DNA from 2 places in the Fictibacillus enclensis genome. Region 1 is predicted to be linked to the other one. Evidence: a T-box and tRNA genes for the amino acid it is inferred to sense, from the RefSeq annotation. Region 1 holds a T-box; the other holds one or more tRNA genes.

The links. A T-box is a leader RNA that pairs with one kind of tRNA and senses whether it is charged. The one in region 1 lies ahead of ileS (isoleucine--tRNA ligase), so its partner is inferred to be a tRNA-Ile.
Region 2: it encodes a tRNA-Ile, which carries the amino acid that the T-box ahead of ileS (isoleucine--tRNA ligase) is inferred to sense. The anticodon was not compared.

The regions. Positions count from the first base shown of each region.
Region 1 is NZ_CP126109.1:1,991,355-2,006,703, reverse strand. It holds gene ileS (isoleucine--tRNA ligase) at 1-2,083, opposite strand, end outside; T-box leader at 2,146-2,373, opposite strand; gene QNH15_RS10745 (DivIVA domain-containing protein) at 2,428-2,925, opposite strand; gene QNH15_RS10740 (YlmH family RNA-binding protein) at 3,008-3,781, opposite strand; gene QNH15_RS10735 (YggT family protein) at 3,797-4,078, opposite strand; gene QNH15_RS10730 (cell division protein SepF) at 4,103-4,531, opposite strand; gene QNH15_RS10725 (YggS family pyridoxal phosphate-dependent enzyme) at 4,545-5,222, opposite strand; gene pgeF (peptidoglycan editing factor PgeF) at 5,176-6,054, opposite strand; gene QNH15_RS10715 (YlmC/YmxH family sporulation protein) at 6,155-6,442, opposite strand; gene sigG (RNA polymerase sporulation sigma factor SigG) at 6,530-7,312, opposite strand; gene sigE (RNA polymerase sporulation sigma factor SigE) at 7,489-8,208, opposite strand; gene spoIIGA (sigma-E processing peptidase SpoIIGA) at 8,263-9,189, opposite strand; gene ftsZ (cell division protein FtsZ) at 9,370-10,521, opposite strand; gene ftsA (cell division protein FtsA) at 10,557-11,837, opposite strand; gene QNH15_RS10685 (small basic family protein) at 11,989-12,342, opposite strand; gene QNH15_RS10680 (DUF881 domain-containing protein) at 12,343-13,035, opposite strand; gene QNH15_RS10675 (DUF881 domain-containing protein) at 13,041-13,733, opposite strand; gene QNH15_RS10670 (cell division protein FtsQ/DivIB) at 13,730-14,497, opposite strand; gene murB (UDP-N-acetylmuramate dehydrogenase) at 14,666-15,349, opposite strand, start outside.
Region 2 is NZ_CP126109.1:2,920,323-2,935,671, forward strand. It holds gene QNH15_RS15365 (phosphate ABC transporter substrate-binding protein) at 95-1,003, opposite strand; gene QNH15_RS15370 (peptidoglycan D,D-transpeptidase FtsI family protein) at 1,276-3,291, opposite strand; gene QNH15_RS15375 (MFS transporter) at 3,403-4,680, opposite strand; gene QNH15_RS15380 (superoxide dismutase) at 4,825-5,436, opposite strand; tRNA gene QNH15_RS15385 (tRNA-Phe) at 5,959-6,034, opposite strand; tRNA gene QNH15_RS15390 (tRNA-Met) at 6,039-6,115, opposite strand; tRNA gene QNH15_RS15395 (tRNA-Ser) at 6,294-6,386, opposite strand; tRNA gene QNH15_RS15400 (tRNA-Ile) at 6,400-6,476, opposite strand; tRNA gene QNH15_RS15405 (tRNA-His) at 6,515-6,590, opposite strand; tRNA gene QNH15_RS15410 (tRNA-Met) at 6,607-6,683, opposite strand; tRNA gene QNH15_RS15415 (tRNA-Asn) at 6,689-6,763, opposite strand; gene QNH15_RS15420 (DUF456 domain-containing protein) at 6,912-7,394, opposite strand; gene QNH15_RS15425 (Na/Pi cotransporter family protein) at 7,422-9,026, opposite strand; gene QNH15_RS15430 (DUF1189 domain-containing protein) at 9,210-9,977, shown strand; gene QNH15_RS15435 (DUF1002 domain-containing protein) at 10,016-10,891, opposite strand; gene QNH15_RS15440 (hypothetical protein) at 11,086-11,409, shown strand; gene ispG (flavodoxin-dependent (E)-4-hydroxy-3-methylbut-2-enyl-diphosphate synthase) at 11,520-12,620, shown strand; gene QNH15_RS15450 (hypothetical protein) at 12,676-13,059, opposite strand; gene QNH15_RS15455 (DUF1540 domain-containing protein) at 13,187-13,399, opposite strand; gene QNH15_RS15460 (Fur family transcriptional regulator) at 13,460-13,873, opposite strand; gene QNH15_RS15465 (metal ABC transporter permease) at 13,889-14,740, opposite strand; gene QNH15_RS15470 (metal ABC transporter ATP-binding protein) at 14,756-15,349, opposite strand, start outside.

The sequences.
Region 1 (15,349 bases):
ACGATTTTTTGACGCGGTCGATCAGTTTGTTTAGCTTCACAAGCATGTACTGATCAATTTGTCCCAGCTCTTCAAATGGAACCGCGTTGGTTTTTGGATCAAAACCATTAAGGTTGCCAAGCAGGAAGCGCATTGTGTTACGGATTTTTCTGTAGACTTCCGCCACTTGCTTCAGAATTTCGTCGGATACCCTGACATCTGCCTGGTAATCAACGGATGAAACCCAAAGACGGAGAATATCCGCACCCAGCTGGTTCATCACTTTGATCGGATCCATTACATTACCAATGGACTTACTCATTTTCCGTCCTTCACCATCGAGTACAAATCCATGGCTCAATACCGATTTATACGGTGCCTTGCCAGTAATCGCCACTGAGGTGGAAAGGGAGGAGTTAAACCATCCGCGATATTGGTCAGATCCTTCAAGGTAAAGATCAGCAGGACGGGTAAGATCGCTGCGTTCCTCAAGTACGCTCCAATGAGAAGAACCAGAATCAAACCATACATCCATAATATCTGTTTCTTTCGTAAATCGGCCATTCGGACTGTGCGGAGAAGTAAAGCCTTCCGGCAGAAGATCTTTTGCATCTCGCTCAAACCACACATTGGAACCATGCTCACGGAACAAGCCCACCACATGATTGATCGTTTCTTCGGTCATAATCGGTTCGCCGTCTTCACCGTAAAACACAGGAATCGGAACGCCCCATGCACGCTGTCTGGAGATACACCAGTCTTCACGGTCTTTGATCATGTTGAACAGTCTTGTTTCTCCCCAGTTCGGAATCCAGTTTACTTCTTTTACCGCATTCAGCATATCTTCTCGCATTCCTTTGATGGAAGCAAACCATTGAGCAGTTGCCCGGAAAATAACCGGTTTCTTTGTTCTCCAGTCATGCGGATAGGAGTGGGTAATGAACGATAATTTCAACAGTGCCCCTGCTTCTTCAAGCTTTTGGGTGATGTTTTTGTTCGCTTCATCATAAAACAGGCCTTCAAAACCAGGCGCTTCTTTTGTCATGACTCCGCGGTCATCCACAGGGCAAAGGACGTCCAGGTTGTATCGTTTTCCGACAAGGAAGTCATCCTCCCCGTGTCCTGGTGCAGTATGAACAGCTCCGGTACCCGCATCCGTGGTTACATGCTCTCCGCACATCACCAGTGAATCACGGTCATAGAATGGATGCTTTGCCACCACATATTCAAGCTCTTTTCCTTTTACCGTTTGGAGAACAGAAACCTCGTTCCACTCCAATTCTTTTTGCAGCTGTTCCAGAAGTGCCTGGGCGACAAGAAGCTTTCTTCCTGCTGCCTCTACAACTACATAATCCAGATCAGGGTGAACAGAAATCCCAAGGTTTGCAGGAATTGTCCACGGTGTTGTGGTCCAGATCACGATGCTCACATCCTGATCCAGTACGCCTTTGCCGTCTTTTACCGGAAATGCCACATAAATGGAGGCAGACCGTTTGTCGTAATATTCGATCTCAGCTTCAGCCAAAGCAGATTCTGAGGATGGTGACCAATACACCGGTTTTAAGCCTTTGTAGATAAATCCTCTCTTTACCATCTCGCCAAAAACCTCGATCTGGCGGGCTTCATAGGCTTTGTTCAGTGTGATATACGGGTTTTCCCAATCACCGCGCACGCCAAGGCGTTTGAACTGCCCGCGCTGGCGGTCAACTTGTGTCAGAGCATACTCCTCACATTTTTTGCGGAACTCCGCGACCGACATTTCTTTCCTTTTGACTTTACCGCTTTTAGTTAAAGCCGTTTCAATCGGAAGTCCATGGGTATCCCAGCCCGGAACATAAGGTGCATTATATCCATTCATTGATTTGTAGCGGACGATGATGTCCTTTAAGATTTTATTTTCCGCATGGCCAACGTGGATATCGCCGTTTGCATATGGAGGTCCGTCATGAAGAATAAACGAAGGACGCCCTTTTGTATGTTCCTGAACCTTTTGATAGATGTTCAGTTCTTCCCACTTCTCTTGTACCTGCGGCTCCCTTTGAGGCAGGTTTCCCCGCATCGGAAATTCCGTTTTTGGCATCAATAATGTGTCTTTGTAATTCATTGTCATCCTCCTGTATCAATAAAAAAATCATTTCAAGCATACAAAAAGGCCTTCTCGTCACATAAAGGGACGAGAAGGCCACCCGCGGTACCACCCTAATAGGTTTTCAAACCATATTGAAAACCCGCTTTGTCGTCGTATCGTGAAGTAACGCCAGGCTTACTTTAATCCGTTCAGCTTGGAAACTCCGGGGTGATCTTCTGTACAGGCCATTTACCGGTCTTCCACCATCACCGGCTCGCTTTCTTCAAAATGGGTGCTGTTCGTACTTTCCCCTTCATCGTTTGCTCTATATGATAATCTTTTAAAAATTATATGCGCAGGAAGCTTAAACGTCAAGCGTTCTACTTCATCTCCAGTTCATATTCTTCCGCCGGGTCAGCCGGCTGAAGGGCATCCCAGTCCTCATTCTTCAGCATTTCCAGCTGTGCTTCAATCAGCATGCGAAACCGTGTACGGTAGACCGAAGACTGTTTTTTCAATTCTTCAATTTCCATGGCGACTTTTCTGGATTTTGCCAGAGATTCATTGATGATGCGGTCCGCGTTCTTTTCCGCTTCCTTTACAATCAGCCTGGCTTCCTTGGTCGCACTTCGCTTAACTTCCTCGCCTGTTTCCTGAGCAACCAGAATGGATTTGTTGAGTGTCTCTTCGATATTTTTAAAATAGGAAAGCTTCTCTTCCAATTTTTCGACTGTCTCTTCAAGGTGTCTTTTCTCACGGATCACGAGCTCATAATCCTTAATCACCTGATCAAGAAAATCATTTACCTCATCTTCATTATATCCGCGAAATCCCCTTGTAAACTCTTTATTGTGTATATCCAACGGTGTTAAAGGCATTTAAGCCACCTCCACTAATGATGCTTTCTCTTACCTACCTAGTTTCGACAATCGCAATGCCATTCCTTCTATTGGGAATAAATTATTGTAAAATTCCATATTGAATACGCCATTTATCTTTTTTTGTTTTTCCTTCGATGGCCATAAGCTTGCTGCGCCCAAATCCTCTCACAGATAAATAGTCACCCGCTTCGACCGGGAAAGACACCTCTTCGGTCAATCGCCAGTTCACTTTTACTTTAGAACTCTGAATGAGCGGGTTAACTTTGGAACGGGACAGATTGTAGATTTCCGACAAGACAACATCAAGCCTGAGGGACGATACGGTGCCCTCCCTTATTTCATAAGACTCTGTTGATTTCATCAAATCGCCTTCTGAAACTCTTTCAAGCTTTACGCCCGCTTTGCCGATGCGATCCACATTCAGCAGTACATAATCACTGATTTCTTCCGCTGCAATGAGCTGGAGCTTGTCCCCATTTTGGATGATGTCACCAAATTTTCCCCGCTTGATTCCGAGGTTCATGAGAGAACCAAGAACATCACGGTGTTCAATGCTGACGAATTTGGATGGATAGCGGACTTCCAGGATCGACACCTCAAAATCTTTGGGCTCGGGCTGGAAATAGGAAGGATAGATGAGGGCTCTTTTTCTCTCTGAAAAAGAAGAGCCTCCCCAAAACGAAAGAGAGGCTTCTGAATCCTTCCCGATGATGCTTTGGGCGATATCCTGCTCCCTCGGATCAAGAAAATCCGTCAGCTTGACCGAATACCGCTCCTCAGCTTCATCTTTCCATTGCAATACCTGATCAATAAAAGGATATTCTTCTTTGCGAAAATGTTGATATATACTCATTTTTCCACGCTGCCTTTAATAAACGGACTGGGCGATCCAATTAAATACAATTCGAACACCGGCAGAGGCAAACGTTAACGCGAATAAGGCCACAATCGGCGAAATGTCGATCATGCCAAGCGGCGGAATGATCCTTCTGAAGGGAGCCAGATAGGGTTCTACAATTCTTGCTATGAATTGTCCGATCGATGATTCCCTTGCGCTCGGGAACCAGGACATTAATATGTACGCGATAATAACATACCGATAGATGCCGATAAGTTCAGTAATTAAATTTCCAATCTGGTAAACAACCAATAAATGCCACCGTCCTCGTTCTTTTTATTCGCCTTCAAGCATTTCTGAAATCGAGCCGGATACATCTACGTTTTCCGGTGTGCATAGAAATGTATTCGGACCTAACTTTTGAATGTCTCCTCCAATGGCGTACACGGTCCCACTTAAAAAGTCAACGATCCGCTTCGCCTGGTCATGGGGAATGCGCTGCAGGTTCATAACAACCGCACGCCTGTTTTTCAGCTGATCTGCAATATCCTGCGCCTCGGCATATACTCTCGGCTCAAGCAGCACCACCTTGGACTGCTGGTGAACACTTTGCAGACTGACAACATTCTGCTTGTTTTTTTTGCTGTGGGCAGGCATGGTTTCACCTTCTTCCATTTCCGCCCCGTTTTCTTCTACAACCTCTTCATATACATATTCGTCTTCTTCAAGATCAAAGAACCGCTTGAATTTGTTTTTTATACTCATGGATTGGCACCTCCTAAAATTCTTTGCCGACCAGGCTGGTCCCAATTCTGACGAAGGTTGCTCCTTCCTGGACAGCTATTTCGTAATCATTGGACATTCCCATGGATAATTCCGTGCATGGCGCATGCTCGTATTGCTTTGACTGGATGTCCTGCTGCAGCTGTTTAAGTGTTGAGAATACAGAACGAAGGATCTCTTCATCTCCGGTATGCGGCGCCATGGTCATCAGCCCGACAATCCGGATGTGAGGATACTCTTTTATTTTATCGACAAAACTGACAATATCTTCAGCCGGCAATCCGTGTTTTGATTCTTCTTTGGATACATTAACCTGAATAAAACAGTTAATGGTCCGGTCTGCTCTTTTTTCAATTTCCTTGGCCAGGGAAAGCCTGTCCAGGGAATGGATATAATCGACATACGGAAGGATTTCCTTCACCTTTCTGGACTGAAGTGAACCGATAAAGTGCCAGGTGGCATCTCTGCCGAGGGCATTATGCTTTTCCAAAAGCCCTTCCTGGCGGTTTTCACCAATGTGTTCCACTCCGGAGGAGACTGCCTCCTGTGCTGTTTCTGTACTCACATATTTCGTAACTGCAATGATTTTAACGTCCTGTGGATTTCTGTTTTTTTTCTTGCAAGCTTCAGATATATTGTTTTGAATGACTGACAGATTCTGCTGGATATTCACTTTCTGCTCCTTTCAAACGACCGATGTAGCTCATGATTCTGCCTGCTTTTCCATTTTCCCTGCGGTGGGAAAAGAAGTGATGGTTGCTGCAGCTCGTACAATAGGAAGTTTCGATGATTCTGCTTTCATGAATTCCGGACTGAATCAGGATTTGCTTGTTGACTTCCCTGAGATTGAGCATGTAATGACCAGCACCATTTGACTCATAGACAAGTGCCACCTTGTCTTTTGGCAGGACTTGCTGCACTCTTTCCATCACATAATCATCTACCTCGTAACAGCAGCTGCCAATGGATGGGCCCATTGCAGCAAAAATGTCATCAGACGGAACCCCTTCATTCTTTACCCATAAATCAACCATTTTAGCCCCGATTCTCCCTACTGTACCTTTCCAGCCTGCATGAGCAAGACCGACAAGCTGTCGGGAGGGACTCATAAAGAAAAGCGGCACACAGTCGGCGTATAAGGAAGTTAATAGCACGTCTTGTTCTGCTGTATATATTCCATCGGTGCCTTTTATTGCGCTTTCCAAGTCTTTTGCGCCTTTTCCGATATCCTTTTTGGTCACTTTTTGGATCACCGAATCATGAACCTGTTCTGTCCCCACCCAACACTCTAGCGGGACATGAATGGCCTTACTCGCGCTTTGTCGGTTTTTCAGAACATTTGATGGATCGTCTCCAACATGGAACCCCATATTCAGGGAGGAATACGGAGTCTGGCTAAAACCATCATGCCGTGATGTAATTCCTGCTGTTAAACCGGGCAGCTGACTCATCCAGTCATCCAGTTTGAACAAGCTATCTTGCTGTACAAATGGTTCAGCTTTCAACACACACACTTCCTTCTGAAAATTTTCTCCTTTTACAAGGAATATTGGGTTATTATGCTATTTATTTTATCACAGAACGGCCATGTGCGTATAATGCTATTTATTTTTTCAGCTGGTCAAAAGGCTCTTTAATATACTCTGTCGCTTCCTGGGCATCCATATAGCGAACAAGTATGACATCTGTTCCAATCTTCACGATATTTCGCCAAGGAATGACAATGTCGCTCTCCCTTGCGAAAAAGCCTAGCATCTTTCCCGGCCCCGGGATGATCAGTGCTTCTATTTTGCCTGTATTTAAATTTATTTCCAAGTCTGCAATGTGTCCAAGCTTTTTGCCGTTTGACATGTTCACAACGTCTTTGACCTGAAAATCAGAAATTTTGATCATGATATCCCCGCCCTTCTGTTACCACTATATGAGCGCGCAGTCCTTTTCATGTACAACAAACAGCCCGCTTGTATAAGCGGGCTGCGATTAACTGCTTTGAATATTTTTGTTCATTTGAGAGATGGCCGCTTTTTCAAGCCTTGATACCTGAGCTTGGGAGATTCCAATCTCATCTGCTACTTCCATTTGTGTCTTGCCCTGGAAGAATCTCATGGTCAGAATCATTTTTTCACGTTCATTCAGCCGGCGCATGGCCTCTTTCAGTGCGATTTCCTCAATCCATTGAAAGTCTTTCGCTTTATCATCAGAAATCTGATCCATTACATAAATCGGATCTCCGCCATCATTATAGATCGGTTCGAAAAGGGAAACGGGATCCTGGATGGCATCCAGGGCAAAAACCACTTCCTCCTTCGGCACATCAAGCACCTCGGCGATCTGCTGTGCTGTTGGTTCCCTGGAAAGCTTGTTCATTAACTGATCCCTTACCTGCAATGCTTTATAAGCAATATCACGAAGTGAACGGGATACCCGAATGGGATTGTTATCCCGCAAATATCTGCGAATTTCTCCGATGATCATTGGAACAGCGTAAGTGGAGAACTTTACATTCTGTCCAAGGTCAAAATTATCAATGGATTTCATGAGGCCGATGCATCCTACCTGGAACAAATCGTCTACAAACTCCCCGCGGTTGTTAAATCGCTGTATAACGCTCAACACTAAGCGAAGGTTGCCGTTTACAAGCGTTTCGCGGGCAGTAGGATCCCCATTCTGCATCTTGGTGAACAGTTCACGCATCTCGGGGTTCTTTAATACTGGAAGTTTGGATGTGTCCACTCCGCAGATCTCTACTTTGTTTCGGGTCAATGGATTTCCCTCCTACCGGGAGTTTTTAAGTCAAAATCAGTATCTCCCCGGCAGGAATTTTTATGCAGCGGCACTGCATCGCCTCCAGTTAAAAAAACAGCAGCAATTCATGTATCTGTAAGGCGGATCAATATGGAAATATATTTCAAAATAAAAAAAGAGGCGGCTGCCCCTTTTTAAACCATTTTGTTAAATTCCTTTTGAAGCCGTTTGATGATCCGCTTTTCCAGTCTGGAAATATAGGATTGCGAAATTCCGAGCATATCGGCGACGTCTTTTTGAGTTTTTTCTTCTCCTCCGGAAAGCCCAAACCGGAGCTCCATGATCTGTTTTTCCCGGTCATTCAGAGTAAACAAGGCTTTTAGCAGCAATTTGCGATCCACATTGGCCTCTAGTCTCCTCGTAATAATATCCTCTTCCGTGCCAAGCACATCGGACAGCAACAGCTCGTTTCCGTCCCAGTCTACATTCAGAGGTTCATCAAATGACACTTCAGACCTCGTTTTATTGTTTCTGCGCAAATACATCAGAATTTCATTTTCTATGCATCGGGATGCATATGTAGCCAGTTTTATTTTTTTCTCGGGATTAAACGTGTTGACGGCTTTGATCAAACCGATGGTCCCTATGCTGATCAAATCTTCAATGTTGATTCCTGTATTTTCAAACTTTCTTGCAATATAAACCACCAACCGTAAATTCCGCTCAATCAGCAAGGATTTTGCTGCTTTATCCCCAGTAGGCAGCTTTTCCAGCAGAACGGCTTCTTCTTCCTTGCTAAGTGGCGGCGGAAGTGCCTCGTGGCCGCCAATATAGTGGATTTCCTCTGTTTTGATCCCCAGTTTCATTAACAGTTTGTACCACAATAGTGTCAGTCTCAGCCGTATTTTTTTCATGTTGCTCTTCTCCCTTCTCCCTAAAATCGTAAGCGTTTGTCCACCATGACTGCTCTATGATGCAGCAATTTGTTCCATTCCGTTTGACATCACCTCAGGATGAACAATACAACTGAAATTGTTCTCACTGGACAGGCTTGTATAGCTAAGGCCAATCAGCACTTTTGTGCATGAAAACTCTCCTGCTCTACTGTTGATCCTCACTTCATCAGGCTTTATGGCCGGAAGAAATTCATTGTCTTTCCCCACCGCACGAAACGGAACAATTCTCAACCGGGCTTCCCAAGGATGGGCACAGGCTTCACCGTCAGGAAATGCATGAATATCCTTTGAGAAAGAAATGATTTCCTCTGGAAAGTGCTTATCATGCTGATTCATATCCAGAATCATGACAGGGACCTTGGTGATCGGGTCATGAAGTTTATTTCCGCTGTCGATCAGGCCTGTCGCATGTATGGTGGTGTCATCCATGCGAATCTCCACCTGGACCAATTCGGTATAATGGAGTTTTTGTACCTTGATATCATCAACCCTCTTTTTTGAAAACAACCAGACTGCCGGAAATCCAATGCAGACAAACGTCCAGCTTAGCACGTCCCCCATTCCAGTCCCCTTCGTGGCCAGCATCCCATGCATAATGGATAAATCACTCTGCAAAAAATAATGTGCGGCAAACAATCCCCCTCCGGTTACAAAGCTTACAAAGTAAAACATGGCAACATTTTTAAAAAAGTATGAGAACTTTTGAAACCCGAATGAAACGGCCATGATGAGGAGCGAAAAACCAAATTTAATCAATGGATGGTACATGCTGATTTCACTTGGAACGAAAAGCAGCAATACATACAAAGAACCGATCAAGGAACCTGTAATCAGTCTCCATTTTTGCATTTTTCGTTTTAACACCATCCCAGTAAGAACAATCAGCAGAAAATCAATGCAAAAATTAAGAAACCAAATGACATCGAGGTATAGTGCCATTTGTTTTCTCCTTTCCTATGAGATGAACCTAGTATAAAACAGGCATAACAGGAAGTCTGTCAATTCATGAGACAAGATTTCTTGTAATTTTAAGAGATTTTGTCACAATTTTTTTATTCATAACAGCAAAAAAACACCTTACTCATGGAGTAAGGTGTTCTTTAATCGTTCTCTTGCCTGTTATCTTCTGCGATTTCGGTTACGGTTGCGCAGGAATGTAGGAATATCAAGCGTGTCCGCTTCATGCTGGGAAGGCGGAGCCTGTCTGCTTTCGTTAGTTACTTCCTCGCGCTGGCCGTTCTGGCTTGCCGGTGCTTTCGGAGGCTGCTGCTGAAATTTAGGGCGTTGAGCCTGTGCCTGCATAGCCTGCATGTTTTCTCTTTCATCAAATCCGGTAGCAATTACCGTAACCAGGATCTCATCTTTTAAATCCTCGTTAATCACTGAACCAAAGATCATGTTGACTTCAGGATCGGATGCTGTAGAAACAATATCCGCCGCTTCGTTGACTTCATAAAGGCTGAGGTTCGCCCCGCCAGTAATATTCATCAGCACGCCTTTTGCACCGTCGATCGATGTCTCAAGCAATGGTGAAGAAATGGCTTTACGCGCCGCTTCAGCTGCACGATTTTCACCTGTCGCAATCCCGATACCCATCAGTGCGGAACCTTTTTCCGTCATGATGGTTTTAACATCGGCAAAGTCAAGGTTGATTAGTCCAGGAACGGCAATCAGGTCGGAAATCCCCTGAACACCTTGGCGCAATACATTATCTGCTTCACGAAATGCTTCAAGCATCGGTGTGTTTTTATCCACAATCTCTAGCAATCTGTCATTTGGAATCACAATCAATGTATCTACTTTTTCTTTAAAAACGCTGATTCCCCCAATGGCTTGAGTGGAACGCTTGCGTCCTTCAAAAGTAAACGGGCGTGTTACTACGCCTACCGTCAATGCGCCCATTTCCTTGGCGATTTCAGCAATAACCGGAGCTGCGCCTGTTCCGGTTCCGCCTCCCATTCCTGCTGTAACAAAGACCATATCGGCTCCACGCAAGGCCTCTTCAACCTGTTCCCTGCTCTCTTCCGCCGCTTTTTTCCCGATGTCAGGATTTGCCCCGGCTCCCAATCCTCTTGTCAATTTGGAACCGATTTGCATTTTGATCTGAGCTTTAGAAAGATTAAGCGCCTGTGCGTCCGTATTGACGCAAATAAATTCTACACCCTGTACTCCATGCTCAATCATACGGTTAACAGCGTTGCTTCCGCCGCCGCCAACTCCGATTACTTTAATTGTCGCTAATGAATCCATGTTCATATCAAACTCTAACATGAGCGTTCCTCCTAATGACTAGTTAACCCTGTCTCTTATTCGAAAAATAAACCAAACCAGTTTTTCACTTTGGATTTCATGCCGCCTCCAGCTTTTTCGCTTTGCTTGGCGGGCTGTGGCTGTTTCTTGCGGTGCTGCTGGATTTCTGCACCTTCTGTAAGAGCAGAAGCGACCTCTTTACCCTGTACCTTAATATTTCGGTACGTAAACTGTATGAGACCGATTCCTGTAGTATATTGCGGCTCTCTCACCCCAATATAATCCGGCAAGGAAACTCTGACATTATTCTGGAAGATTTCCTGTGCCAGCTCAAGCAGGCCAGGCATGGCTGCTACGCCTCCGGTGATAACAAATCCTCCCGGAAGATCGCCATAACCTTGCCGAATCAGCTCTTCATCCGCCAATTCAAGCATTTCAGCGATACGTGCTTCAATAATTAAAGCCAAATCATACTGGCTGATTTCCTGTTCTGATGATGATCCGATTTGAGCTACTGAAAACGTTTCATCCTTGGACGCATGGTCCACAAATGCATGTCCATGTTTCAGTTTGATTTTTTCTGCATCTTCTGCCGTCGTCCTGAGGCCGATCGAAATATCTTTGGAAATGAATTCGCCGCCAAAAGGAAGGACAGTGGTCATCTGCATGGTGCCTTGATCGAAGACCGAGACCGTAGTGGAACCGCCTCCGATATCAATTAACGCCGTACCCAAATCCATTTCATCTCGTGTCAGGGCAATGGATGCAGTCGCCAGCGGTTCAAGGCAGATATCCGCCACCTGCAACCCGGCTCTTTCCACACACCTTAATAAATTATGTAATATGGTCTTGGATCCTGTTACAATTGTACCTTCCATTTCAAGCCTGACTCCAAGCATTCCGCGTGGATCAATAATTTCATCTGTACCATCTACAATAAACTGCCCAGGTATGACATCAATAATTTCCCGTTCAGGAGGAATTGAAACCACTTGCGCTGCATCAATCACACGTGCAATGTCTTCATCTCCGATCTCCCGGTCCTCGCTGGAAACGGCGACAACACCATGGCATGGCTGAAGCTGGATGTGGTTTCCTTTTACACCTACTATTACTGCATTAATCGGTATACCAAGCATTCGCTCTGCTTGATCTACCGCTTTTTTTATGGAACGAACTGTTTCATCGATATCAACAATAGATCCCTTTTTTATTCCTGCTGATTTTGAGTGACCTACACCAATTACATTAAAGGATTCACTGGTCATTTCTCCAATGATAACTTTAATATTGGATGTACCGATGTCTAAACTAACATAAATCTCATTGCTGTTCATTCTTTGGCACCTCCCTAAGTTTAAAATGTCCGTTATACACTATTCGTTTATCCGTTATGTAATTATATCGGTATACGAGTGGGTTAATTAAGAAATAAATTCCACAAACAAGGAATATTCCCTCTTTTTTTTCTTAAGTTTTTAAGAAAAGTTAACTCTTTTTTCTTGAATCGCTCCATTTCGAAATAACAAGCCGCCGAATGACAGCTATATTATTAAACAATCTCACGCCAAATGCAAATATAGCAGCTAAATATAAATCAATTCCAAGATGCACACCAAGATAAGCCAGTGCGGCAGCAAGCAAAATATTGAAGAAAAATCCGCTGATAAATACTTTATCTTCAAAGTTCCCCTGCAAATGGGCACGGATACCGCCGAACAATGTGTCCAGGGCTGCCAGTACTGCAATGGACAGGTAATTGGAATATTCGAGGGGAATACGTATCTCTGATAAAAACCCCAAAACCAAACCAATGATTAAAGCCAAGACCGGCAGCCACATTTACAATTCCTCCTTTGCCTGCTTCATGTATTTCACACGAATGGGTTTGTCATAAGCGGGCAGTGTCAGCTGGTTTTCAGGCTTTGAATCAATATAGAGGTTTTCCCTAACAAAGTCTTCGGCAGATTCTGAGGCAATAATCTTATTCTGAAGTTTCTGTGCATCATCGGACAGCACTTTTATCTCAATTGGGAAGGATGAAATGGGCTGGTTGTTAATATACGTTTCCCCATTTACCTCCCGGATGGGCGTGGTCGTGATGATCCGCTGTCCATCGACTGAAATATCTCTAGCATCATATCTGTTCAACTCATTGATTAACCTTCTGATTAATTCTGGATACACTTTAGGCATTTCACCCTCATTAAAGGGTTCGATGGTGATTACAATTCCTTGTCCGCTCACTTCTGTCAAACCTGCTTCTTCTTTTAAATCATCGAGGGCTTTTTGCATGGCCTCTATTTTTTCTTTCTTCCGTGATTGCTCATAATTGTCGAGCAGGGCCTGGTATTTCTTGATTTCATTATTCAAATCCTGCTGCCGCTGTTTTTCCTTTTCCAAATCCGCACGAAGCTCCCAGGTGTCTCTGGTGTCCCGTGTGACCGGATTGTTGGTTGTCTGAAACTGAACAGCAAGCATCAGGCCGAGCACACAGGCAACACCAGAAAACACTGCCCTTCTTTTTCTGTTCAATTTACTCATCCTTCTTTGCTTAAATAAGGATCCATTGTAATTTCATCCTTCTTTGCGATTCGAACCTCTACCCCATCATTGACCAGCTCATTGACGACAGAAAGGTTCAGGGATTTTTCAAGGACAGTTTTGTCGCCAATCGCCGTAATCGTAAACGGTGCCGGATACTGGTTTCCGTCCACACTGACTACAGGTCCGATGCAGCTGATATAGCTGGTATGGGATATTCTCTGCCCGTTGACCGCTACCGCTTCGGCACCAGACACGAGCATTTCATAAATGACGCTTCGAATATGTTCTTCATGAACGATATAATTGTTTGGATTTTCTCCTTCCGGAACATAGGAAGCATCCGATAAGGTCACTTCAATTCCAGGACCTTTAACTTTTATTCCGCCGGTTACTTCTCTCAGTTTCTTCAAATCCTCCACAAGGTTAAACGATTTTTTCTCCTGATCGGCCAATTTGTTTTCCCGGTTTTGAATCTGAAGCTGGATTTTTTTTAATTCATTGTTTAACTCTCTGTTCGTTTTCTGGGTTTTCAAGATTTCACTGCGTAAGCTGTCTTCCTGTTTCCACTCGCTGCTGGTCTCATGTGTACCCGCTTCTTTCTTCGTCGTCTGGTAAGAATACGATAAAAAAAAGCCGGTCACGAGCATGATGATCGAAAAAAAAACGTACTTGCCAGTCGGTCTCACTCTTTCGGTGCCTCCTCATCGCCGTATTCGCGGAAGTACGTACTAATATCCATATTGATGACCCCTTTCCGATGCGGGCCAAGCTGCTGGACAATCGAAGGGTATTCCTCCATTTTTCGTGAGAAATGGCTGATGGAAGAACGGACCACGTAGCCATCCGTCATGTATAAAATGACTTTTTTGCCAGCCTTATCCTTGCTGTCCAAATGAATCTCGGAAATACGGTGTGCGACCCCCTGTGATAGTTTTGCCAGCTCCTTTGCCATTGATTTCAGCTGGCCTTTATCCTTCCAGTCCGCAATGATCGGTGCGTTTACAGGCATGAATTTCTTACCCATGGGAGCAAGTGCTTTACCGCTCTCCAACACAGGATAATATTTGCTTTTCTCCTCCAGGTAAGCCACTCTATGATATTCCTTCACTTGAATTTGGAGATGATTATAAAACGATTTATGTACTGCAACAGAGGAAATTTCCTGCAGTTTGCCAATATTTTTTTCGATATCTTTATCCGAAAGATTCAGGAAACTGGTATGGGGTTCGATTTTTCCGGCCTTGATAATCGCCTCGTCGCTAATATTTTCATTTCCGGTTACCGTTATTTTTTTTACATCACTGAAACTGGATTGAAAATAAACAAAAATCATGATCAGCAAAAAGAAAAGGGACAAGTAAATAACCATTCTTCTGTTCGTTTTTTGTTTCCGCTGTGTCTTTAATTTGGGAATACGGTCTTCAATCGGCACAACCTTATGCTTGTCCATGTCCTTCCCCCATGTAAATGCAAATAACTGAACACTTTCCTTCTTATGGAAAGAGGAAGAAAAACAGCGTTTTGTCAGCTGTTCTTCTTCTTCTTCAAAGGTCAACATCCAGTTTGAGTCAAGTCTATTAAATTATAACATAATTCGAAGGGCTCAATGTGGCATTTTTTAGCTTTTCCTGCCGATTATCTCCACTTCGGTTTCGATATCAATATTATGCAGCTCTTTGATTTTTTTCTTAATGAGAGAAATCAGCCCCAGCACATCTGCGGCCTTAGCATCCCCTGTGTTCACAATAAAGTTGGCATGCATATCCGAGATTTGTGCACCTCCCACTGAGGTTCCTTTTAATCCCGAAGATTCGATCAGCTGGCCGGCATAATTAGGGAGCGGATTTCGAAACACACTTCCACAGCAAGGGTAATTCCAAGGCTGTGTATTTCTGCGGTAATCCTTGTTCTTTTTCAGCTCTGCCATAATGGTTTCACGGTCGCCTTTTTCCAATACCAGCACCGCTTCCACACAGATTCCTCCTGTTTTTTGAAGGATGGAGGTTCGGTATGAAAATTTCATTTCTTCGTTCGTATACCACTTTAAATCTCCATCAGGCAAGAGTACGAGAGCTTTCTTCAGAATTTTTGACATATCGGAGCCGTGGGCACCGGCATTCATGAAGACCGCCCCACCGACTGAGCCAGGGATTCCTGCGGAAAATTCAAGACCGGAGTATCCCTCTCTGGACAATACAGTTGCCAGTTTTACGATGGAATATCCGCCACCAACTGTAAATTCATCCCCATTTCGTTCAAGTCCGTCCAGCCCGTCCCCGAGCTTAATGACAACTCCCTCGAT
Region 2 (15,349 bases), 930 kb from region 1:
ATTTTCGTACCTCCCCAAAACGCCCTAACAGGGTAAATATCCATTATCATTCGGACACTTACCCTGATTCCAGGCTTCTTAACGGTCTATCCCGTTACTTTTTTGTAACTTTCCCTTCAGCATCACGTTTTACTTCCATTTTGCTTGCAGGGATGTATCCTTGCTCAGGTACAAGATTGTTTTGGATTTCGTCGCTCATCATATAATCAAGGAACTCTTTTTCCAATCCTTTAGGCTCACCTTTTGTATAAGAATGCTCATAAGCCCAGATTGGGAATTTACCTTTTTGAACATTTTCGTCTGTAGGTTTTACACCATCAATACTAAGTGGCGTAACACCGCTGTTGTCTGTGAAGTAAGAGAATGCAAGGTACCCGATGGCTCCAGGTGTTTCTTTGATCAATTTTTGTACAGTGTTTGAAGAATCTTCTGTTGCGGCACCTTCAACAGGTTCTTTTCCATCAAGAGCATATTTAACGAAAGTAGCTCGTGTTCCAGAAGAATCCGGACGGTTAATCAATGCAATCTTTTGATCTTTTCCGCCAAGCTCTTTCCAGTTTTTGATTTCACCAGTGAAGACTTTGATAAGATCTTCCTTGGAAATATCTTTAATACCCACTTCAGGATTAACAGCTGCAGACATTCCGACTACCGCAATTTGGTGATCTTTAAGCTTGTCCGCTGGAATGCCTTCTTTTTCTTCAGCAAAAACATCCGAGTTTCCGATCTTAACCGCGCCTTCTGACACTTGGCTTAAGCCTGTCCCACTTCCTCCGGCTTGTACTTGAATATCAGCATCTGGATTATCTTCTTTGAACTGTTCAGCGGCTGCTGCTACAAGCGGCTGCATTGCACTTGAACCGGAAACAACGATCGAGCCGGAAGCTTTTTTCCCTTCGTTGCCATTCGCACTGCTGTCTTTACTATTGTTTCCACAAGCTGTGGCAACAACCAGGATTAAAGCCATTACTGCCAAAAGATAAACGGATTTCATTTTCTTCATTGTCTTAGGTCCCTCCAGAATGTTTTAAAAGATTTTTTTATTGATAGAGATCTTGCTATTTCTATACTGTCGTTGTCTCTATCGCCCACCCCCAACAATCGGTTAATCACTTTACATCTACTACAATAAGCGACCATTATTAACGCTGTTTGAACCTAATGTTAAGAGATTGTAAAGAAACCACGACATCTGTACTAGTGTTTCAGTCCAAAAACTATTTATGCACAAAAAAAAACGCGCCCAAAGGACGCGTTTTCTTTACAAACAGCTAGTTATTTCGTCTTATTTCCGTCTTTTTTCAATTTAAAGTAGGCATCAAGCGCCCCTGAACCGATCTCAAGGTTGATTGAACCTTCACGGACTTTTGGAACTACAACCGCAAAAGAAACTTCCGGTTTGTCATACGGTGCATAACCAACAAGGGTTTTATTGTTTAATCCCGACTTAACATCAACCTGAGCGGTACCTGTCTTTCCTGCCGGCTGATAACTCTTGTTTTTAAAAAACGCAGCCGCCGTACCATGGCTTCCCACCATAACCTGGCGGAAGCCCTGATGGACCACATCGAGGTATTCCTGTTTCATTTCAATTTTGTTCATAACATGGGGTTCAAATTTGTAATCCAATTTGCCAAGCTTTCCTGGCTGAGTGGAAGGTTCCCGTACTTCTTTTAAAAGATGCGGCTGCATTCGGTAGCCATTGTTGGCAATGGTCGATACATACTGAGCCATTTGCAGCGGTGTGTACGTATCAAACTGTCCGATGGCGAAGAACATCGCTTGGGCCAGTTGGTTGCTCATGCCTGTATTGTAGCCTGTCGCTTCAGAAGGCAAATCGATTCCTGTTGGTACCCCGAGTCCAAATTGGCTATAAGAGTCACGCAATACTCTGAATGCCTGGTCCACGTGATGGTCTATAAAACGTTTATGCGCATAATCATAGCCGGCAAGCTTCATTGCCACATGCCACATATAAACGTTGGAAGAAGCCTCGAGTGCTTCCACAGGTCCGATGCTGCCAAGACCGGAGTGAGCCGATTTCATTTTCCTTCCGTCACCGAATACGAGCGGAGCATCGTAGAAATGCGTGGCTGGTGTAATCGCTCCCTGCTGCAATCCAGTGAGCACCGTCGCACCTTTTACGGCAGAACCCATGGCAAACGAGTTATACACCGTACCAAATGGCGCGTTTTTATATTGGCCGGTTTTTGTATCGTATTTTTTTCCCGCCATGGAAAGAATCTCTCCATTTTCGGGATTCATCATAACGACATAAGCTTCCGTAAGATCCCGGTTGGCATAGGCAGATCCGCCGGATTTTGCTTTTTTCATGGCCTTTTCAATCACGTCTTCCACTTTTTGCTGAAGCTCCATATTAACGGTAAGCGTAAGGTCCTTGCCCCTTGAACCTTCTACTTCTACCGGTTCGCCAACCGGGTTCCCTGCTTTATCGGTTACATATCTAACACTTGATTTTTTTCCTCTGAGCAACGATTCGTATTGCTCTTCAAGAAAACTGGTTCCGACTAAATCATTTCGTTCATTTCCTCGTGATAAATAAAAATCCATTTTACTGGAAGGGATTTGTTTGACCTGTCCAAATAAAGCTTTAAACGTATCGCCATATGGATAATCCCGTTTGGCATCGGGCTTAATATCAATGCCGGGCAGATCGGAAAGATGCTCACTGATTGTGGCGATCTCCTTTTGTGATGCACCGATTTTAATACGCTGTGGTGTCAGGGCATATCCGCTGTCCATTTCCCTCTTGATCGCCAGTACCTCAATTTGATGAGGAGTAAAGGAATCAAGATCCTTTTTAGTGATCCGGTCAAGCATAAGCTTGTAATACTGATCATCATTCAATTGCTTCTTTTCAGCGGGCGAAATGCGGCTTTCTACTTCCTTTTGATGCAGAAAGATAAAATAATCCTTTTTATCCCGCTCTGTTACATTTTTTGTGTCCTTTTTGATATAGCCAGCCAACTTTTCAGCAATGGCTTCACGGTCTTCCGCACTTGTTTTCTGTGTACGTGTATACGTAATGGAATATACCGGTTTATTATCCACCGCTACACGGTTTTCAGTATCCATCATCTTCCCTCTCGGCGCATCAAGCCGTGCGGTTACATTTTCCTTTTTATCCGCGGAGCGCTGATACTCTTCCCCCTGGACAATCTGTACATACCCCAGACGGAAAATTAAAATTGAGAAAAGAAAGAACACCGCAAGAAACAAGGCGTTCAGACGTATAGGGACATGATTCTTTTTCTTCTTTTCTTTCGTCATTCATTCCACCCTTACCTATATATGGAAAGAGTTTCTGCTCATTTCCATTTTCCACAAATTGATTTACTACAATAATAGTAACAGTAAATCACTGTTTCGGAAAGAAAAATGTCACACTCTGCTGCCGTCTTCTCGATCTGTATTGTTCTGTGAGTAGTTGGATACAATGTCTGATTTTTGAAGGGTCGAAAATCGAATGGACCGAACACAAAAGTAAATGACAAAATGCCCGGCTCCCAGGATTGGAAGCAATAGAGGAATGCTGTAGTCCCCATTAAAGAACTGAATCGTGATCAGCAGAATAACAATCGAAAGGATTCGTCCCGCATTTAAAAAAAGTTCTCTCACAACAATATACTCCACTCTCATCGGCCCCGCATTATCACATCTCCCGATCACATCATAAGTCAGAGAAACATATGGCACGAGAAGAAGAGGATAGGCGATCGAGATCACAACACCATAAAGCATTAAAAGAGGAAAGGTGACATTCATTAAAAACAAGAACGGCGAAAGAAACAGGATCAACCCTCCAACAAAGATGGATTTTTTCCTTCGTTCCTTGTTCATGTACCGGGATACAACAAAATAGCCGATAAAGGATACTGCCGATTGAACAAGACCGAACGTGCCAAGCGCAAATTCACTGTCTGAAATAATATAAACCCAGATGACGATCAAAAAGATAAATGTGCCTTCTCGAATCCCTTGAAAAAAATGGGCATACAAGATTCGCGCCCAGTTTCGATTGTATGTCCGGGATTTAAGGATTTGCCATATATGAAACTTCCCTTCCGCTTTTTGCCGCTTCAAGAAAAAGCTGATGACTACAGCTGTAAAAAACAAAAACAACGAGACGGTAAAAATAATGCGATAGCCAGTAAACTTATCCAGCTGGGAAATTAAGAATCCCGAGGTTATAGGTCCAACCATACCTGATAACGAAGTGAATACACCAAGATAACCGTTAAAGGAATCACGCGTGTCCGGCTCAGTCACTTCAAACGTCAACACGTTAAAAGCCAGCCAGTAGAACCCTGAGCCCGCACCAAGAAGACCTCCCAGCAAGAGAAGACGCTCGCTTGCCTGTTCTCCCAGAAAAAGCACAAACAAATAAAACAGCGACAGGATGGTAACACCAATTCGAAGTACAATAACCCTGTCAATTTTTTTGGTTAATCTCCCCGCAATAAAAAAAGCAACAGGCTGAATGCACACAATGGATAAATTATATAGAGCAATGTCTCTCAATTCTCCCGACTGTTTCCACAAATAAATGTTAACGAATGTATTGGACAAAGCGGTGCTCAGCGCGAACAGTCCGCCAATCACAAGCAATAAAAGCAATTCCTTCGTTCTGTCTGTATCTCCGAACAATTTAAATTTCATGATCTCGCCCCTTTGCAATTCACATGTAGTTTTCACCACTTGTAAGGGGCTATTCGCCAATCGGAAAATTGGTTTTTATTGTAATTCCAATAAAAACAAAAGCCGGCTCCCCTGAGGAAACCGGCTTTCACCTGAAATACTTGCTTATTTTGCTTCGTTGTAGCGTTTTTCAACTTCATCCCAGTTTACAACATTCCAGAATGCGTTGATATAGTCAGGACGCTTGTTTTGATACTTAAGGTAATAAGCGTGCTCCCAAACATCAAGTCCAAGAATTGGTGTTTTGCCTTCCATTACAGGGTTGTCCTGGTTGGGAGTGCTTGTTACTTCCAACTCACCGTTATTTACAACAAGCCATGCCCAGCCAGATCCGAAACGGCCTTTTGCAGCGTTCGCGAACTGCTCTTTGAAAGCATCAAGGCTTCCAAATTTGTTGTTGATGGCATCAGCCACTTCACCAGTTGGCTCATTGGATCCGCCTGGTTTAAGGATTTCCCAGAACAAACTGTGGTTCGCATGCCCGCCGCCGTTATTGCGTACAGCCGTGCGAATGTTTTCTGGCAGAGAATCAAGGTTAGTCAGAATGTCAACCAAGTTTTTGCTTTCAAACTCGGATTGGCCTTCAAGAGCTGCGTTCAAGTTGTCAACATATGTCTTATGATGACGGTCATGGTGGATATTCATCGTATCCTCATCAATGTGTGGTTCAAGTGCGTTTGCGGCGTAAGGTAAAGCAGGCAGTTCAAACTTTGCCATGATACATCTCCTCCTTGATATGTAGTTCATTTTTTATTTCATTTTGGGAAACCCCAAATTGAAAACTTAGTCAACAAGAATGTTTAATAAGTAGCACAACACATACATTATCAGATTTACCCTTATCTTTCAACGATAAACCCTTATTGGAAGAAGCTTATTTTTTACGACGGAATAGAGCGCTATGACTTGTTTTCATTGAAATGGATTAAAAAGCGGTAAATTCCCTGCAAAATGCACAGTTTTGCAATTTTTTTGTTAATCTTCGACTGGAGAGTAACAGACCTCTCCCTTTTGGAATGAAATTTTGTCTTAAATGTCCTCACATTAGCGGAAGATATTTAATTACTCTCAAAACTCCTGTGTTTATTCTCAAAATGAACCGATTTATTCTCAAAAAAGCCCCTTTTACTCTCAAACCGTATATGTCGACACTAATCGAGCATATTCGACGCATTTATTTTGAAATGTTGTAAACAAAAAACCTTTGCCAAAAAGGCAAAGGTTACGTATGTATAGAAATGGTGGCTCGAGACGGAATCGAACCGCCGACACGAGGATTTTCAGTCCTCTGCTCTACCGACTGAGCTATCGAGCCACTTTGGTTGCGGGGACAGGATTTGAACCTGCGACCTTTGGGTTATGAGCCCAACGAGCTACCAGACTGCTCCACCCCGCGATGATATGAATGCTTACGGATGATGTTATTCCTCCGTAGCTTGACCTCTTCCTCTACAAGCTATTTCTTGAAGTGTATCCGTCGAGGTTACTCGTAGCCTACTCGTGCTGTAGCGCTCGTTGCTCCACCCCGCGATGATATGAATGCTTACGGATGTTATTACTCTTTACAAAGTAAATGGAGGAGGTAGAGGGATTCGAACCCCCGCGAGCCGCTAAGCCCCTGTCGGTTTTCAAGACCGATCCCTTCAGCCAGACTTGGGTATACCTCCGTATGATTGTATGTGGTGGACCCTGTAGGACTCGAACCTACGACCAATCGGTTATGAGCCGACCGCTCTGACCAACTGAGCTAAGGGTCCATGTGGTTTTATTAAGTATATCATATATGTAAGTATAATGGGGCGACCGATGGGAATCGAACCCACGAATGCCGGAACCACAATCCGGTGCGTTAACCACTTCGCCACGATCGCCATCGCCTAAAAAATATGGTAGCGGCGGAGGGGATCGAACCCCCGACCTCACGGGTATGAACCGTACGCTCTAGCCAGCTGAGCTACACCGCCATAGTTGGCTCCACAGGTAGGACTCGAACCTACGACCGATCGGTTAACAGCCGATAGCTCTACCACTGAGCTACTGTGGAACAATTATGTTGTCCTCTAAGGGACAAGAATTACTATATCATTTTTCCGTTATGTAAGTCAACTCTTTTTTTCAACAGCCTTGGTTGGCCGTTGTCGAGAAGACAGATATAAATATAGCATGTTCCCATCCGCTTAGCAAGCACTTTTTTATAAAACCACATACAAAAAGTATCCAATCATAATCAATTGAATGACAATCTTGACTAGCGTCCCTCCCAAAAAGCCAAGGACCGAGCCTACACCGACTCGGAAGGCATCCATGGGAGATTTGCGTCCAATAACGAGTTCAGCCAGAAACGCCCCGATAAATGGACCGGCAATAATACCGGCCACCGGAATTACAAATGGTCCGACAAGCAGGCCGATGGTACTTCCCCATATGGCCGCCTTCGATCCTCCCCGCCTTTTGACTCCATATAAATTGCTGATATAATCCACCACAAACAAACTAGCCAGCAGAATGGCCTGCACGACGATAAAGAAGATAGTGAATGACTGAAAGGAATAAAATAAGCCATACAATAAAAATCCCAGTATAAGAAACAGCGCGCCTGGCAAAATCGGAAAGATTAAGCCGGCAAAGGCTAGCAGAAATGACAAGATGATCAGCGTCCAATATAGATAATCCAACGTTTTACCTCCTACTATCTTGCATTTTTATCTTTCAAGAACAGCTTCAGCAATATTGACGGAATGATCACCGATCCGTTCCAAATTACTGATGAAGTCGACATAGACAACACTTTCCTGACCGCTGCTCAAATTATTGTTGATATCCTGAATATGCTTCTTTCTTAATGTTTTTTCCATCTCATCAATACCATCCTCAATGGACAGTACTTCTTCTGCCATGGACTTGTTATTGGTCTCGAGCGCCATAATGGCCTTTTCCAGACAGGATTGAGTAAGAATCATCATATTCTCAAAATCCCTGGAAGTGACCTCTGAAAGCTTAATATTATTTCTAGCCATAAAACAGACCAGATCAATCATATTTTTCATATGGTCCCCTACCCGCTCGATATCCTTACAGAGGTTTAGCAGCATCGTATGCTCAGTAGATTCGTTTTTGGAAAGAGAATGAATCGATAATTTCACGAGAAACTTTGTAAGCTGGCGGTCAAATCTGTTAATTTCCTCTTCATACTGCATGGCGGTGTCCGCATACCGGTTTTTTCGTGTTTGAAAGAAAAGCAACGCCTGATTAAGGCCCTCCCGGGAATAGGCTGCCATTTTCAGCAATTCCTGTCTCGCCTGATGCAAAGCAAATTCAGGTGAACTGTTGATCACTTTTTCATCCAGCTTCACCGTTTGAGTATCAACGGTCCACTCATCATCCCGGATCAACCGGGTAACACCATAGACCAAAAATGAGATGAACGGAAACAAAATAATGACATTTGCCACATTAAAAAAGCCATGTGCAAAAGCGATTTCCATCGCCGGCTTCAAATTCATAAACCCTGTGAGCCATTCAATGATGCTTTTATAAGGAATAAAGAAAATAACAAAGATAACGGTTCCGATGACATTAAACAGTACATGAACGAGCGCGGCACGCTTGGCATTCTGTGAAGCTCCGATGGCTGCAATCACCGCGGTGATGGTCGTTCCAATGTTATCTCCAAATAAAACAGCAAGAGCTCCGCTCAGATGAATTAAATCCATGGAAAACATTTGTTGAAGAATACCCACGGTGGCACTGGATGACTGCAGCACCATGGTAGCGAACATCCCAGCTGCAATCCCCAGAAACGGCTGGTCATTGAGATGGTCGGTTATATTTTTAAAATTCAGGGAGGTTTGCAGCGGCTCCATTCCTGCTCCCATCAGCTGCAATCCAAAAAACAGTCCTCCAAGACCAAAAAGGATCCTCCCAATAAACACGTATTTATAATTGCGGATAAAGAAAACAAAAAATGCGCCAACTGCGAGTAATGGCAGACCGAAGCCTGCAGCATCAAAGCCAATAATAAAAGCGGTAAACGTTGTACCTATATTGGCTCCCATAATGATTCCCACTGCCTGTCTTAATGTAAGCATACGAGCATTAACAAGTCCGACTGTCAAAACCGTTGTAGCGGAGCTGGACTGAATCAGCATCGTAACAAACAAACCGGCGAGAATCCCTGTAAATGTATTCGTTGTTAAACTGTCAAGAATATTTCGCAGCCGGTCTCCGGCAGAATTCTGGAGCCCTTCCCCCAAATATTTAATTCCAAAAAGAAAAAGGCCGAGTCCGCCCAAAAACTGAAACAGCATATCCTGAACACTCAATGTATTTGACAACCCCTTTTAACTAATCATCCTTCTGATATTATCTAGTTTTATAAATGTTATGTAAAGACGCTTCTGAAAACCTTAACAAACCAATGGCTTACACATTGTTTGTTTCCTCATTATTCGCTAAAATTAATACAGACCATTCAGGAAATGAGGAGTTACATGAGAATTTTCAATCATTTTATTAAAAGTCTGTTTTCCCCGCAGACTGTCGCTCGTCTACGCTTTCAAGGGGTTGGAAAAGCGATCGGATACATATTTTTTCTTATTTTTCTCACTTCCATTCCCTTTGGAATTACATTTTCCATGGCCTTTAAATCAGGAATAGAGGAATTTGAGCAGTCCATGAAGTCCGATATACCTGATTTCACGTTAAAGGATGGAAAGCTTTCTTCACAGCTCAAAATGCCCGTCATTCAAACGGATGACAATCAAACCTTTATTTTTGATACCACGGGAGCCGTAAAGGAAAGCGACCTTAATAAGTACAATGATGTCATTGCCATGTTAAAGAACAAGGCGATCATTACATCGGGTGGTGAAACCCAAGCCTTTCCGTATCAGACGCTTGGCGATGTGACACTGACCAAACAGGATGTGAGTTCCTGGATCAATAAACTTTCGGATTTGCTTCCTATTTTGCTTCCATTGATTTTTTTGTTCATTTACCTCTTTACTGTAGCCATGAAGTTTATTGGGGTAACTGTCCTCGCCGTCATCGGCCTTGTTTTGCAGAACATCAGCCGCCGAAGCCTTAATTACAGAAGATTGTGGGTCATGTCCGCCTATTCCGTTACCCTGCCTACGGTTTTCTTTGCGGTCATGAAGCTTTTACATACCGAGGTGCCCTTCTCTTTTATCATTTATTGGGCAGTGGCTTCCCTCTTCCTACATCTTTCCATTAAAGAAACACCTGAGCCAAAAGCATAAAAAGAGGAGCCGGTTTCGGCTCCTTTTCGTATGGCCTTTTACTTTTGGAAAAGACCTTTTATGCCATCTATGATGGAAATAATAAAATCGATGAATTTTTGAAGAAACGATTGTGTTTCTTCTTTATTGAGAAAACCATCAAGATTATCTCTGACGTTTTGCAACTGGTCTTGAACTTTATCCCAGTTAATGTTCAAATCCTTCATTTTATTAAAAAGGGAAACCAGGCTGTTTAATTCATCATCTGTCAATGTGATTCCCAGTCGTTCAGCTACGCGTTTGATCAAATCACGGAGTTCATCCTCGTTCTTTACCGGATGATCCGCAAGCTCCTGTTTGATTTCGGTAATCAGCTGAGTCGCTTCTTTTGTTCCAATACGGTCACCAAGCTCTGCAGTTTTAACCACTTCTTCATTGGCTACTTGCTTTTTTTCTTCGGGAATGTTTACATCTGCTTTTTGTTCATATGCTTTTAAAATTCCTGTAAGGGCTGCTGTACCCGATACCTCAAATGGGGCGGTCACATAAATGTCGGCGTCTTTAACACCCGCGGTAACAAGAGCATTCACAATCATGCTGTCTGTTACCCAATTGATGTTTTTAGCTTCAACATGAAGCCCTTTCCCCTTTTCTGCCAGGGTAACTTTTGAAGATGAAATTGCCCGGGTGCCCAACTGGGCTTTCGAAACATACTTACCGAGATACTGATGTTCCTCCTCATTCGTTACCGTAACAGTATCCACATCCGAGGATACGCCCATCTCATTTAAAATTTTTGTCTTTTGATCCGGAGTCAAATCTTCCCCCAATGTAACGATGACATCTCCGGGAGCTGCGTCAGCAAATGCCTTTAAAGGAACCATAAAAACAAGTGCAAGCAGCATTGGAATTAACCATTTTGCTTTCCGATTCATGTTTATACTCCACCTCATAATTTGTTTTTCCCATCTGTACCCACGTATCCTTCTCTCTTTTTAAGATACATTTCCAATTTTACACCACACAGCTTTCTCCCGGCAAACTTATCCCTGATTCTTCAATGGCAAAAAAACAGGAATAGATTTATTACTGGTACATATACATGTCCTAAATAAAGGAGGACAAGCTTATGAAAAAGTTTATATACATTTGCCTGACACTTGTTATTGTTTATACGATTGCCTATGATCTCAAGGTAGGTACTCTTCAGCCGTACAACCAAAAGGCTGCTCCTGTTGCCGCAGTTAGTATCCAAAACAGCACACCTTCTCAAAAGGTCAAAATTTCTTCCGGGGACACGGTACTGTCAGTGATTGAAAAACTGAATCCATCCTCTCTTTCCAAACCGATCCCCGACCTGACCAAGGACTTTCAACGTTTGAATCATGGAATTCGTCCGGAAAGTATCCAGGTTGGCAAAAGCTATAATTTTCCGGTATATAAAAAGAATTAAAGGACTCGTTTTCTTGCCAAACTAAAGACAACCTTGCTAAAATAGACTATTGTACAGATGGAAAAAATCTGTTGTTATGAATAAATAGAGATTAAAGGAGCGGTTCACCTATGAGTGAAATTACGCATCGTTCAAAAACAAGACCTGTAAAAGTCGGCCCTTTAACCATTGGCGGAAACAATCAGGTTATTGTTCAAAGTATGACAACAACGAAGACTCATGATGTGGAAGCAACTGTTGCTGAAATCAAACGCCTGGAAGAGGCAGGCTGCCAGATTGTGCGTGTCGCCTGTCCTGACATGCGTGCAGCAGAGGCTATTGCTGATATAAAGAAACAAATCTCCATCCCTCTTGTGGTTGATATCCATTTCGACTACAAACTGGCTCTAAAAGCCATTGAAGGCGGAGCAGATAAAATCAGAATCAATCCGGGAAACATTGGACGCCGGGAAAAAGTGGAGGCTGTCGTTAAAGCAGCAAAAGCCAAAGGCATTCCAATTCGAATAGGTGTAAACGCTGGTTCTCTTGAAAAAAAATATCTTGAAAAATACGGATATCCAACAGCGGAGGGAATGGTCGAAAGCGCCCTTGACCATATTAAAATCCTTGAGGATCTGGACTTTCACGACATCATTGTTTCCATGAAAGCATCCGATATCAATCTTGCCATTGAAGCGTACGAAAAAGCTGCACAGGCCTTTGACTACCCGCTTCATCTCGGTATTACCGAATCCGGAACACTATTTGCCGGAACTGTAAAAAGTGCTGCCGGACTGGCCGTTATTTTAAACAAAGGCATCGGAAATACACTTCGTGTTTCGCTTAGTGCCGACCCGGTAGAAGAAGTAAAAGTAGCAAGAGAACTTCTCAAATCCTTTGGATTGCTTTCTGATGCTGCTACACTCATCTCCTGCCCGACATGCGGAAGGATTGAAATTGATCTGATTTCTATTGCTAATGAAGTGGAAGAATACATTTCCAAAGTGCGTGCTCCAATTAAAGTAGCGGTTCTCGGATGTGCCGTAAACGGACCTGGCGAGGCCCGTGAAGCTGACATCGGAATTGCCGGTGCCAGAGGCGAAGGGCTGCTTTTCCGCCATGGCGAAATCGTACGCAAGATCCCTGAAGATCAATTGCTTGATGAGCTTAAAAAAGAAATTGACAAGCTGGCTGAAGAATATCATGCCAAACAGCAAGCTGAACTTGTATAAATGGAAAACCCCTGCCATGCTGGCAGGGGTTTTTTATGTGCTCCACAGATTGTTTCTAAAAGAAAGGTGCAAACAGCAAACTGATTACGATAGAAGCAATTCCAATTCCGATCGCCCAGTAACCGGAAGTGGCAGCTCCGCGCCTTACAGCAACAAATCCTCCGATAATACCGGCGGCGCCAAAAAGCACGGGAAGAATAAACAATGACAGGACAGAGAGAATAACCGAAAACATGCCAATGACCCTTCCGGTTTGTCCTGCATCCTCCCTGGCTTCCTGTCCTTTTCGCCTTTCATGAATCTCTGAGTCGTCTCGCGGACGCTCGTATTCCGGCAGTGCTGTACCACTTGTGATGGGCACAACATCTGCAGCCATTTCCTCTCTGTAATCCGGATCACGGTTAACGGGTTCCGATTCAAATTCCTTATTTTCTGCCATACTAATCCCTCTCTTTCTGAATTGGAGCGTTTTTAGTATGTCTTGATCCCGTTGAAATATAGTTGTTAATAATTATGAAATTTACAAGGTCCAAAATAAAGAGAGCGCGCGTGCGCTCCTCATTTTATTACTGCTTTGGTTTAAACGTATGGCAGCATGTTTCAGCAGATTTATCCGCGCTGTCTTTATGCTTGGCATCTCCGATCAGCTCTCCGCTTGCTTCCATTTTGTAGTCTTTATTGGCATGCTTATCGATTTCTACAAGGATGGCATCGGCAACACAATTATTGCCTTCTCCCCAATAGGTACAATTTGCTACATTACATTTTACTGTTGGCAAATGACTCTCCTCCTTTTACAGCTAGGATGCGCCATTTGGAGAATCATCATACCTGCCAATTCAATTCACACACACTTGGCAGACACCGTAAATTTCGAACTTATGGCCCGTTACCTGAAAGTCGGACAAATCCGTTGCTACATTTTCCATGGGACACGCATTGATCTCTTTTGTCTTTCCGCATTTCAGACAGATGAGATGATGATGATGCTCCTTGGTCGGACACGTAAAGCGGAACTTCTTTTCTCCTTCGAGCTCAGTCTCCTCAAGAATATCGAGCTCGGAAAAAGTGGAGAGATTCCTGTAAATGGTATCAAAGCTAAGTCCTGGATAATTTTCCTTTAAGGCATCCTGAACCTCTTTTGCACTTAGATATCGTTTTTCATCCGAAAACAATTGCAGCAAATCCCTGCGTTTGTCGGTGTATTTAAAGCCCTTCTTTTTTAATAAATCCATCGCGGTTAAAACGTCCAAATTTTTCCACCTCCACTATTCACTCAATATCGGTTTTCTGGCTCTCCATTTTTTCCAGGCAAGAGAAAGCAGTAATATCAACACAGAGATCATAACAATGGTTCCGCCGGGAGCCAGATTCAAGTAGTACGAAGATATCAAGCCAAGGATCACGGCTGTCTCACCAAAAATAACAGAAAGAACAAAGGTCTGCTTAAATCCATTAGCAATGCGCAGACTTGCCGCAACCGGCAGCGTCATCAGTGCGGAAACCAGAAGTATTCCAACAATCTTCATGGAGGATGCGATGACCAAGGCTACCATGATAATAAACAAAAATTGAATCCACTTTCCTTTAATTCCTGAAACAGCTGCCTGTTCTTCGTCAAAAGAAAGCACAAAAAGTTCCTTGTACAAAAACAGGACAAAAGCAAACACGAGCAAAAGGATGAAAAAAACCGTCCAAACATCCGATTTTTTCACAGCCAGCACACTTCCAAAAAGATAATTAAATAAGTCCGTATTAAAGCCGTTCGCCAATGAAATAAAAATGACGCTGAGTCCAATACCTGCAGACATGATGATAGGAATCGCCAGCTCTTCATAATGCTTATAAACCTTCCGGAGCTGCTCGATTCCAATTGCTCCACCTACTGAAAAAACCATCCCCATATATAGCGGGTTCAACCCCTGGAAAAACCCAGGGCTCCGGCCCAGCATCAAATTGGCTGCGATGCCGGCCAGCGTAATGTGCGAGAGTGCGTCGGCAATCAGGGACTGTCTTCTGACAACGATAAACACGCCAAGAACCGGGGCCAAAAGGCCGATCATGATGCCGGTTAAAAACGCATTTTGTAAAAACTCATAATGAAAAAACGGAAATGACATCCAAACTTCCTCCGGTTAATGATGATGTTCCAGTACATGGACATGATGCCCATACATCTGAGAGAAACCCTCTTTTGAGATTTCTTTGAATTCTTTTGTATCCCCATGAAAATGCAGCTGTTTATTTAAACAGGCAACATGGGTTACATAGTCGGACATAACACCAACGTCGTGGGTAACGAGCAATAATGTCAGTCCTTTTTCTTCGTTGAGGCTCTTAAGCATCTGATAGAAGTTGGATACAGATGCGGCATCCACTCCTACTGTCGGTTCATCAAGAATGAGCAGCCTTGGATCACTGACCAGGGCTCTTGCGATAAATACTCTCTGCTGTTGGCCGCCAGAAAGTTCACCGATATTCCGGTGAGTGAATTCGGTCATACCCACCGTTTCAATGGCCTCCATTATTTTTTGTTTGTGTTTTTTCGTTAAAAAACGAAAAAGCCCGACCTTACCGAACAACCCCATTGACACCACTTCATATACGGTTGCTGGAAAAGCCGTGTTAAAACTGTTCGCTTTTTGGGAAACATACCCAACTTCTTCCCAATTTTTAAATCGACCGAGAGGAATACCAAAAAAGGATACCCTTCCGGATTGAGGCTTCAG